DNA from 3 places in the Vibrio sp. F13 genome. Region 2 is predicted to be linked to each of the others. Evidence: predicted binding sites of a transcription regulator. Region 2 holds the regulator's gene; each other region holds the start of a gene.
What was found. Region 2 encodes MetJ, which represses methionine synthesis genes. Its sites were predicted from a motif close to TTAGACNTNTANANGTCTAA; they were not measured.
Positions count from the first base shown of each region.

Region 1 (2,279 bases), 190 kb from region 2:
TCAGCGGCTTTTTATACTAAGTGGTTAACGGTAAAGAAGGGCGTTAGGGAAGGGTATTGTGAGTGAAAGTTCGGTAAGTACATAAAAATAAAGCCCTTACTAAGCAGTAAGGGCTTTAAAGGAACACATCGCAGTGGCTAAATTATTTTAGGCCAGCGAAGTCCGCAAGGATTGCTGCTTTGTCAGTCGCTTCCCAAGGGAACTCTTCACGACCGAAGTGACCGTATGCAGCAGTTTGCTTGTAGATAGGCTGAAGAAGGTTCAGCATCTCTTGAAGGCCGTATGGACGTAGGTCGAAGTTTTGACGAACAGCTTCAATGATGATTTCGTGTGCTACTTTCTCAGTACCGAACGTTTCAACCATGATAGATGTTGGATCAGCAACACCGATAGCGTAAGACAGTTGAATCTCACAACGGTCAGCCATACCAGCAGCAACGATGTTTTTCGCAACGTAACGTGCTGCGTAAGCTGCAGAACGGTCAACTTTTGATGGATCTTTACCTGAGAATGCACCGCCACCGTGACGAGCTGCGCCGCCGTAGGTATCAACGATGATCTTACGACCAGTTAAACCACAGTCACCCATTGGGCCACCGATTACGAAACGGCCTGTTGGGTTGATGAAGAAGTTAGTATCTTTGTTGATCCACTCAGCAGGAAGTACTGGCTTGATGATTTCTTCCATTACTGCTTCGCGTAGGTCAGGCGTTGTTACTGAATCACAGTGTTGAGTAGAAAGAACAACAGCATCGATACCAACGATCTTACCTTGGTCGTATTGGAAAGTAACTTGAGATTTCGCATCTGGGCGAAGGAAGTCAAGCTTACCGCTCTTACGTACTTCAGCTTGCTTCTTAACAAGAAGGTGAGAGTAAGTAATTGGAGCTGGCATTAGGATAGGAGTTTCGTTAGTCGCGTAACCAAACATGATGCCTTGGTCGCCTGCGCCTTGCTCTTTAGGGTCTTCTTTATCAACACCTTGGTTGATGTCTGGAGACTGCTTACCAATTGTGTTTAAAACAGCACAAGAGTCAGCGTCAAAGCCCATGTCAGAATGAACGTAACCAATTTCACGTACTGTTTCACGAGTGATTTCTTCGATATCAACCCATGCAGACGTTGTTACTTCACCGCCAACCATAACCATGCCGGTTTTAACGTAAGTCTCACAAGCAACACGTGCTTTTGGATCTTGTTCCAAGATGGCATCAAGAACAGCATCAGAGATTTGGTCTGCAATTTTATCTGGATGGCCTTCTGAAACAGATTCAGAAGTGAATAGGTGCTTAGCCATGAGAGCTCCACTTTTAGTTTTTGGTGTAAATAGTTTATGGCGTCGCAAGCTAGGAAGCGCCGCCATTAAATACAGTATATTTTGTAGGTGTTTCTACATCTAGACGGCTATTCTAAATTCCAGCGGTCGAATTACAAGCTCTTTTTTATGATATGTCATAACTAATCGTTTGCGTATCGATCGAGATAAGCCACTGCCAAGTGATGTAAATGTTCGAAAATTGCGAAAAATGACCGTTAAAATGCCAGTAAAACGTTTGCAGTCGCAATAGTCGTTTGAGAGAATACCCGCGCTAATAAAAATGAAAACTTTAGCAATTATCTCTTTTTTAAATCGCTTATGTATCCAGGAGCAGACATGCCTTCTCGTAAAGATCTAGCCAATGCAATCCGCGCACTTAGCATGGACGGTGTTCAACAAGCAAATTCAGGCCACCCAGGCGCACCTATGGGCATGGCTGACATCGCTGAGGTTCTTTGGCGTGGCCACTTGAACCACAACCCAGCAAACCCAGAATGGGCTGACCGCGACCGTTTTATCCTGTCTAACGGCCATGGTTCAATGTTGATTTATTCTCTGCTTCACCTTGCAGGTTACGAGCTTTCAATTGAAGACCTGAAAAACTTCCGTCAACTGCACTCTAAGACTCCAGGTCACCCTGAGTACGGTTACGCTCCTGGTATCGAAACAACGACTGGTCCTCTAGGTCAAGGCATCACTAACGCTGTTGGTATGGCAATGGCTGAGAAAGCACTGGCGGCACAGTTCAACAAAGAAGGCCACGACATCGTAGACCACTACACTTATGCATTCATGGGTGATGGCTGTCTGATGGAAGGTATCTCTCACGAAGCATGTTCTCTAGCAGGTACGCTAGGTCTTGGTAAGCTGGTTGCTTTCTGGGATGACAACGGCATCTCTATCGATGGTGAAGTTGAAGGTTGGTTCTCTGACGATACACCTAAGCGTTTTGAAGCATACG
Region 1 is NZ_CP170175.1:2,203,893-2,206,171, forward strand. Features, by position in the region: gene metK (methionine adenosyltransferase) at 143-1,297, opposite strand; gene tkt (transketolase) at 1,655-2,279, shown strand, end outside.
Region 1: metK (methionine adenosyltransferase) is a predicted target of MetJ. The motif match lies at 1,389-1,408, and genes of this name have one in related genera.

Region 2 (2,279 bases):
ACAGGTGTCAAAAACGTGTTGTCGACAGCAACCAGAGCACCAACCTCTTTCGCTTTACGGCAAGTTTCTGCAATATCAACCACGCGAACCAGTGGATTCGATGGGGTTTCAATTAAGATCAACTTTGGCTTAAGCGCGAGCGCCGCATCCAGCGCTGCTTGATCCGATTGATCAACGAACAGAACTTTGAAGTCACCTTTTAGCGAGCGAGTGTTAAACAGACGGTAAGTACCGCCGTAGCAATCGTGCGGTGCAATAATAAGATCATCGCCGCCTAAGAAAGCCGAAACCCATAAGTTAAGCGCCGAAGTACCACAGTTAGTCACAACCGCGCCTTTGCCTGATTCAAGCTCAAACAGTGCCGTCTCTAATAAACCGCGGTTTGGGTTACCAGAACGGGTGTAATCGTACTTTGGCACTTCACCAAAAGCGGGAAACCCATAGTTAGTCGAAAGATAAATGGGTGGGACAACGGCATGGTGTTGCGTGTCTGACTCGATACCAGTACGTACTGCGATTGTTGCTGGCTTCCGGCTGCTCATAGGTGCTTCCTTACAAGTTTTGCGTCTGAGAATCACAGCGGCTTGTCGGCATTTTGCGGCTGTGTTAGATATATGTTATTCACTTTACTTTCATAAACGTGAGACGTCAACACTTCTAGACGTCTATATGTCTTTGCTTATGGCAGTAAATCCCGCTAAAATCACCACTATTAATTTATTCTAACAACTAAAGTGATGAAGGTACGCAATGGCCGACTGGAATGGTGAATACATAAGCCCATATGCTGAGCATGGAAAGAAAAGCGAACAAGTAAAGAAAATTACAGTTTCTATCCCTCTAAAAGTGTTAAAGGTTCTTACTGACGAGCGTACTCGCCGCCAGATTAATAACCTACGCCATGCAACAAACAGTGAGCTACTGTGCGAAGCCTTTCTACATGCGTACACAGGCCAACCACTACCAACGGATGAAGACCTTCGTAAAGACCGCCCAGACGATATTCCTGCTGAAGTGAAAAAGCTGATGACAGAGATGGGTATCGAGTTCGAAGCGTTTGACGAAGAATAAAAACAACTCAGTCACTGCCTTCATTATTGATTCGCTCTAGCTGAACCTTATTTATCACATCGCGCATAGCTTTTTATGATTGCGCTGTGAATGATAGACATAAAAAAACCGACTCCAGATGAGTCGGTTTTTTATTATTCTTTTTGGCTCAATAGAGCAATAGCTATTAAGCCATATAGTTAGCAGGCATCTCGATACGAGCTACGCCAGATTCAACAGCCGCTTCCGCAACTGCTCGTGCTACGCGAGGAAGTAGACGTGGGTCCATTGGCTTAGGAATGATGTAACCCTTACCGAACTCCAGTGCAGTCTCGCCCGCAGCTGCTAGTACTTCAGCTGGAACTTCTTCTTTCGCCAGTTCACGAATCGCTTTAACCGCCGCTAGCTTCATTTCGTCATTAATTTCGCTCGCACGCACGTCTAGTGCACCACGGAAAATGAATGGGAAACAAAGTACGTTGTTTACTTGGTTAGGGTAATCACTGCGGCCTGTACCCATGATTAGGTCAGAACGAACTTCGTGTGCAAGCTCAGGCTTGATCTCTGGATCTGGGTTTGAACATGCAAACACAACAGGCTTATCAGCCATCAGCGTTAGTGCTTCAGCAGGCAGTAGATTCGGCCCCGATACACCCAAGAACAGGTCAGCGCCTTCGATAACATCTTCAAGCGTACGCTTATCAGTGTTATTTGCGAACAGCTCTTTGTATTCGTTGAGGTCATCACGACGAGTATGGATCACACCTTTACGGTCAAGCATGTAGATTTTTTCACGCTGAGCGCCACACTTAATCAGTAGTTCCATACAAGCAACCGCCGCTGCGCCAGCACCTAAACAAACGATCTTACACTCTTCAAGTTTCTTACCTTGAAGCTCGATCGCATTCAGCATACCCGCTGCCGTTACAATCGCAGTACCGTGTTGGTCATCGTGGAATACCGGAACATCACAACGTTCAATCAGGCGACGTTCAATCTCAAAACAGTCTGGTGCTTTGATGTCTTCCAGGTTAATACCGCCGAATGTATCTGCGATATTCGCAACTGTATCAACGAACTCATCGATTGTGCGGTGTTTTACTTCAATATCGATAGAATCTAAACCAGCAAAACGCTTAAACAGGAGCGCTTTGCCTTCCATAACAGGTTTAGAAGCAATAGGGCCAAGGTTACCTAGGCCAAGAATCGCTGTACCGTTAGAGATAACT
Region 2 is NZ_CP170175.1:2,015,804-2,018,082, reverse strand. Features, by position in the region: gene LMH68_RS09235 (O-succinylhomoserine (thiol)-lyase) at 1-542, opposite strand, end outside; gene metJ (met regulon transcriptional regulator MetJ) at 751-1,071, shown strand; gene LMH68_RS09225 (malic enzyme-like NAD(P)-binding protein) at 1,238-2,279, opposite strand, start outside.

Region 3 (2,279 bases), 1.5 Mb from region 2:
CCCAAACCTAATTCGATTCGAGATTCAGACATCGCGATAGGATCACTTTCAATCTTTGGCGGTCCTTCAGTGACAGAGACACAACCGGCCAAGGAAAGCGAGGCAAGTAGTACCACACTTGATAACGAAAGAGGGCGGGACAACGAAATCGGATTTGAAAATGATGGCTTGGCAGGCATGTGAAGCTCCTTATGAACACCAACCCATCATATGAAATCAAACCCATTGAAGTCGTAAATCTATCATGGAATGCGACCCACACACCATAAAAAAACCGCGTCCAATTCGTCGTTTTATCAACAACATACTGAACACGGTTTATGTGTTTGTGAATCGGAAGAAAGAACTTAATCGTCTTTGGTAAAGTTGTCTTCGCTGAAATGATCCAGATCGTAAGGCGTTTGTTGGTAAACGCAGTAGTTTAGCCAGTTTGAGAACAACAAGTGTCCGTGGCTGCGCCAGCTTGCAACCGGTTTGTTGTCTGGATTGTTATTCGGGTAGTAGTTGATTGGTATCACAGGCTCCATGCCTTCACCCAAATCTCGAATGTACTCATTGTGAAGTGTGTGAGAGTCGTACTCAGGGTGACCCGTTACAAACACGTTTCGCTTATCTTTGGTTGCTGCTAGGTATACGCCTGCAACATCAGAAGTTGCAAGAACATCAAGGTCAGTATGTTCCGCTAAGTACTCTTGAGAGAAGTCCGCATAGCGAGAGTGCGGAGCTAAGAATGTATCGTCGAAGCCACGTAAAATAGGGTGGTATGGGTTATGTATCTCGTGGTTATAAACACCAGACAGCTTCTCTTTACGAGTGCGTTTTGGCAAATCATATAATAACTTCAAACCAGCCTGAGCCGCCCAACACACGTATAGCGTTGAAGTAACGTGCTTGTTTGCCCATTCCATGATGGTTTTCAGGTGATCCCAGTAGATCACATCTTCAAATTGAACCAAGCCAAGCGGCGCACCAGTGATGATCAATCCATCAAAGTTTCTTTCTTTGACCATTTCAAATTGGCGGTAGAAGTTATCAAGGTGTTCAGTCGGTGTGTTTTTACTTGGTCGGTCATCAATGCGCAGCAGCTCTACATCCACTTGCAATGGGCTGTTCGATAGTAGGCGTAAAAATTGAGTTTCAGTTTCAATCTTCTTCGGCATTAGGTTGAGGATCAAGACTCGAAGTGGACGAATTTCCTGTGTCGATGCTCTTGATAACGGCATAACGAAGATGTTTTCTTCACGAAGAACATCGGATGCTGGCAATTGGTCTGGAATGCGAATAGGCACAGCTTTCTCCCTAAGCTAGATATGTAGACGTCTATACATCTAAATCTATAGTAGTTTGATACGCTTGTCGATATGCAAAATGGATAGATGTAAATTATTTGTGTTTTCTATCAGAAGCAATCCACGCGCTTCGAGGGGAGTCTCATTGTATTCAGTGATTGTCTGAGTCGTGTGTAAGTACTTGGTTTTCGTATGCTGAGCAGAGGCAGTTATCAGAGCAACTCGTTACTATTTACGATAAACTCATGTTTTCAAATTAGCCTGTAAAGTGACAGATGAAGTTAATACTCATTCGAGGGTTGCCCGGCTCTGGCAAATCAACAAAAGCAAAAACCTACGATGTATTGCATGTCGAAGCCGATATGTATTATGTGAATGAGCAAGGTGAGTACCATTTTGATCCTAGGCAGCTGCAACAAGCTCATGAGTGGTGTCAAAACACAGCTGAAAACGGCTTAAAGCAAGGGCTTGATGTGGTTGTTTCAAATACCTTTATTAAGCATTGGGAAATGAGAGCCTACCGCCAACTTGCACGCAAATATAAAGCAGAATTAATTATCGAAGTGTGCCGAGAGCAATATGGCACGATTCACGACATTGAGCCGTCGGTGATTAAACGTATGGCGAAAGACTGGCAAGAATAGCCTCGTGCTTATCCAGCTTGGCTGAATGGAAAATTGAATCAAATTAATAGAACAACTTCAAGGTAACGATTGAAATGGCAAAGCGCTCTGTTGTGGTCGACATGACTTCTTATGGTATCTATTCCACATGGGATTCAAAATCTAAAGATCTTCCAAAAATCCAAGAGTTCACCACCACCGTTGATGCTGAAATCGACGTAGAGTTTGGCTATATCCTGAATATCAAAAAAGCCAAAGGTGAGAAGATCCGTTACTGCATTTATCACCCAAACATCACCACAGACAAAGGTGAAGTGCTCGAACCGTTTGATGGTGAGGAGTATGTCGGTAACAATGACTGGGATTT
Region 3 is NZ_CP170175.1:248,247-250,525, reverse strand. Features, by position in the region: gene pilW (type IV pilus biogenesis/stability protein PilW) at 1-179, opposite strand, end outside; gene metA (homoserine O-acetyltransferase MetA) at 348-1,289, opposite strand; gene LMH68_RS01140 (ATP-binding protein) at 1,565-1,933, shown strand; gene LMH68_RS01135 (DUF3859 domain-containing protein) at 2,008-2,279, shown strand, end outside.
Region 3: metA (homoserine O-acetyltransferase MetA) is a predicted target of MetJ. The motif match lies at 1,313-1,332, and genes of this name have one in related genera.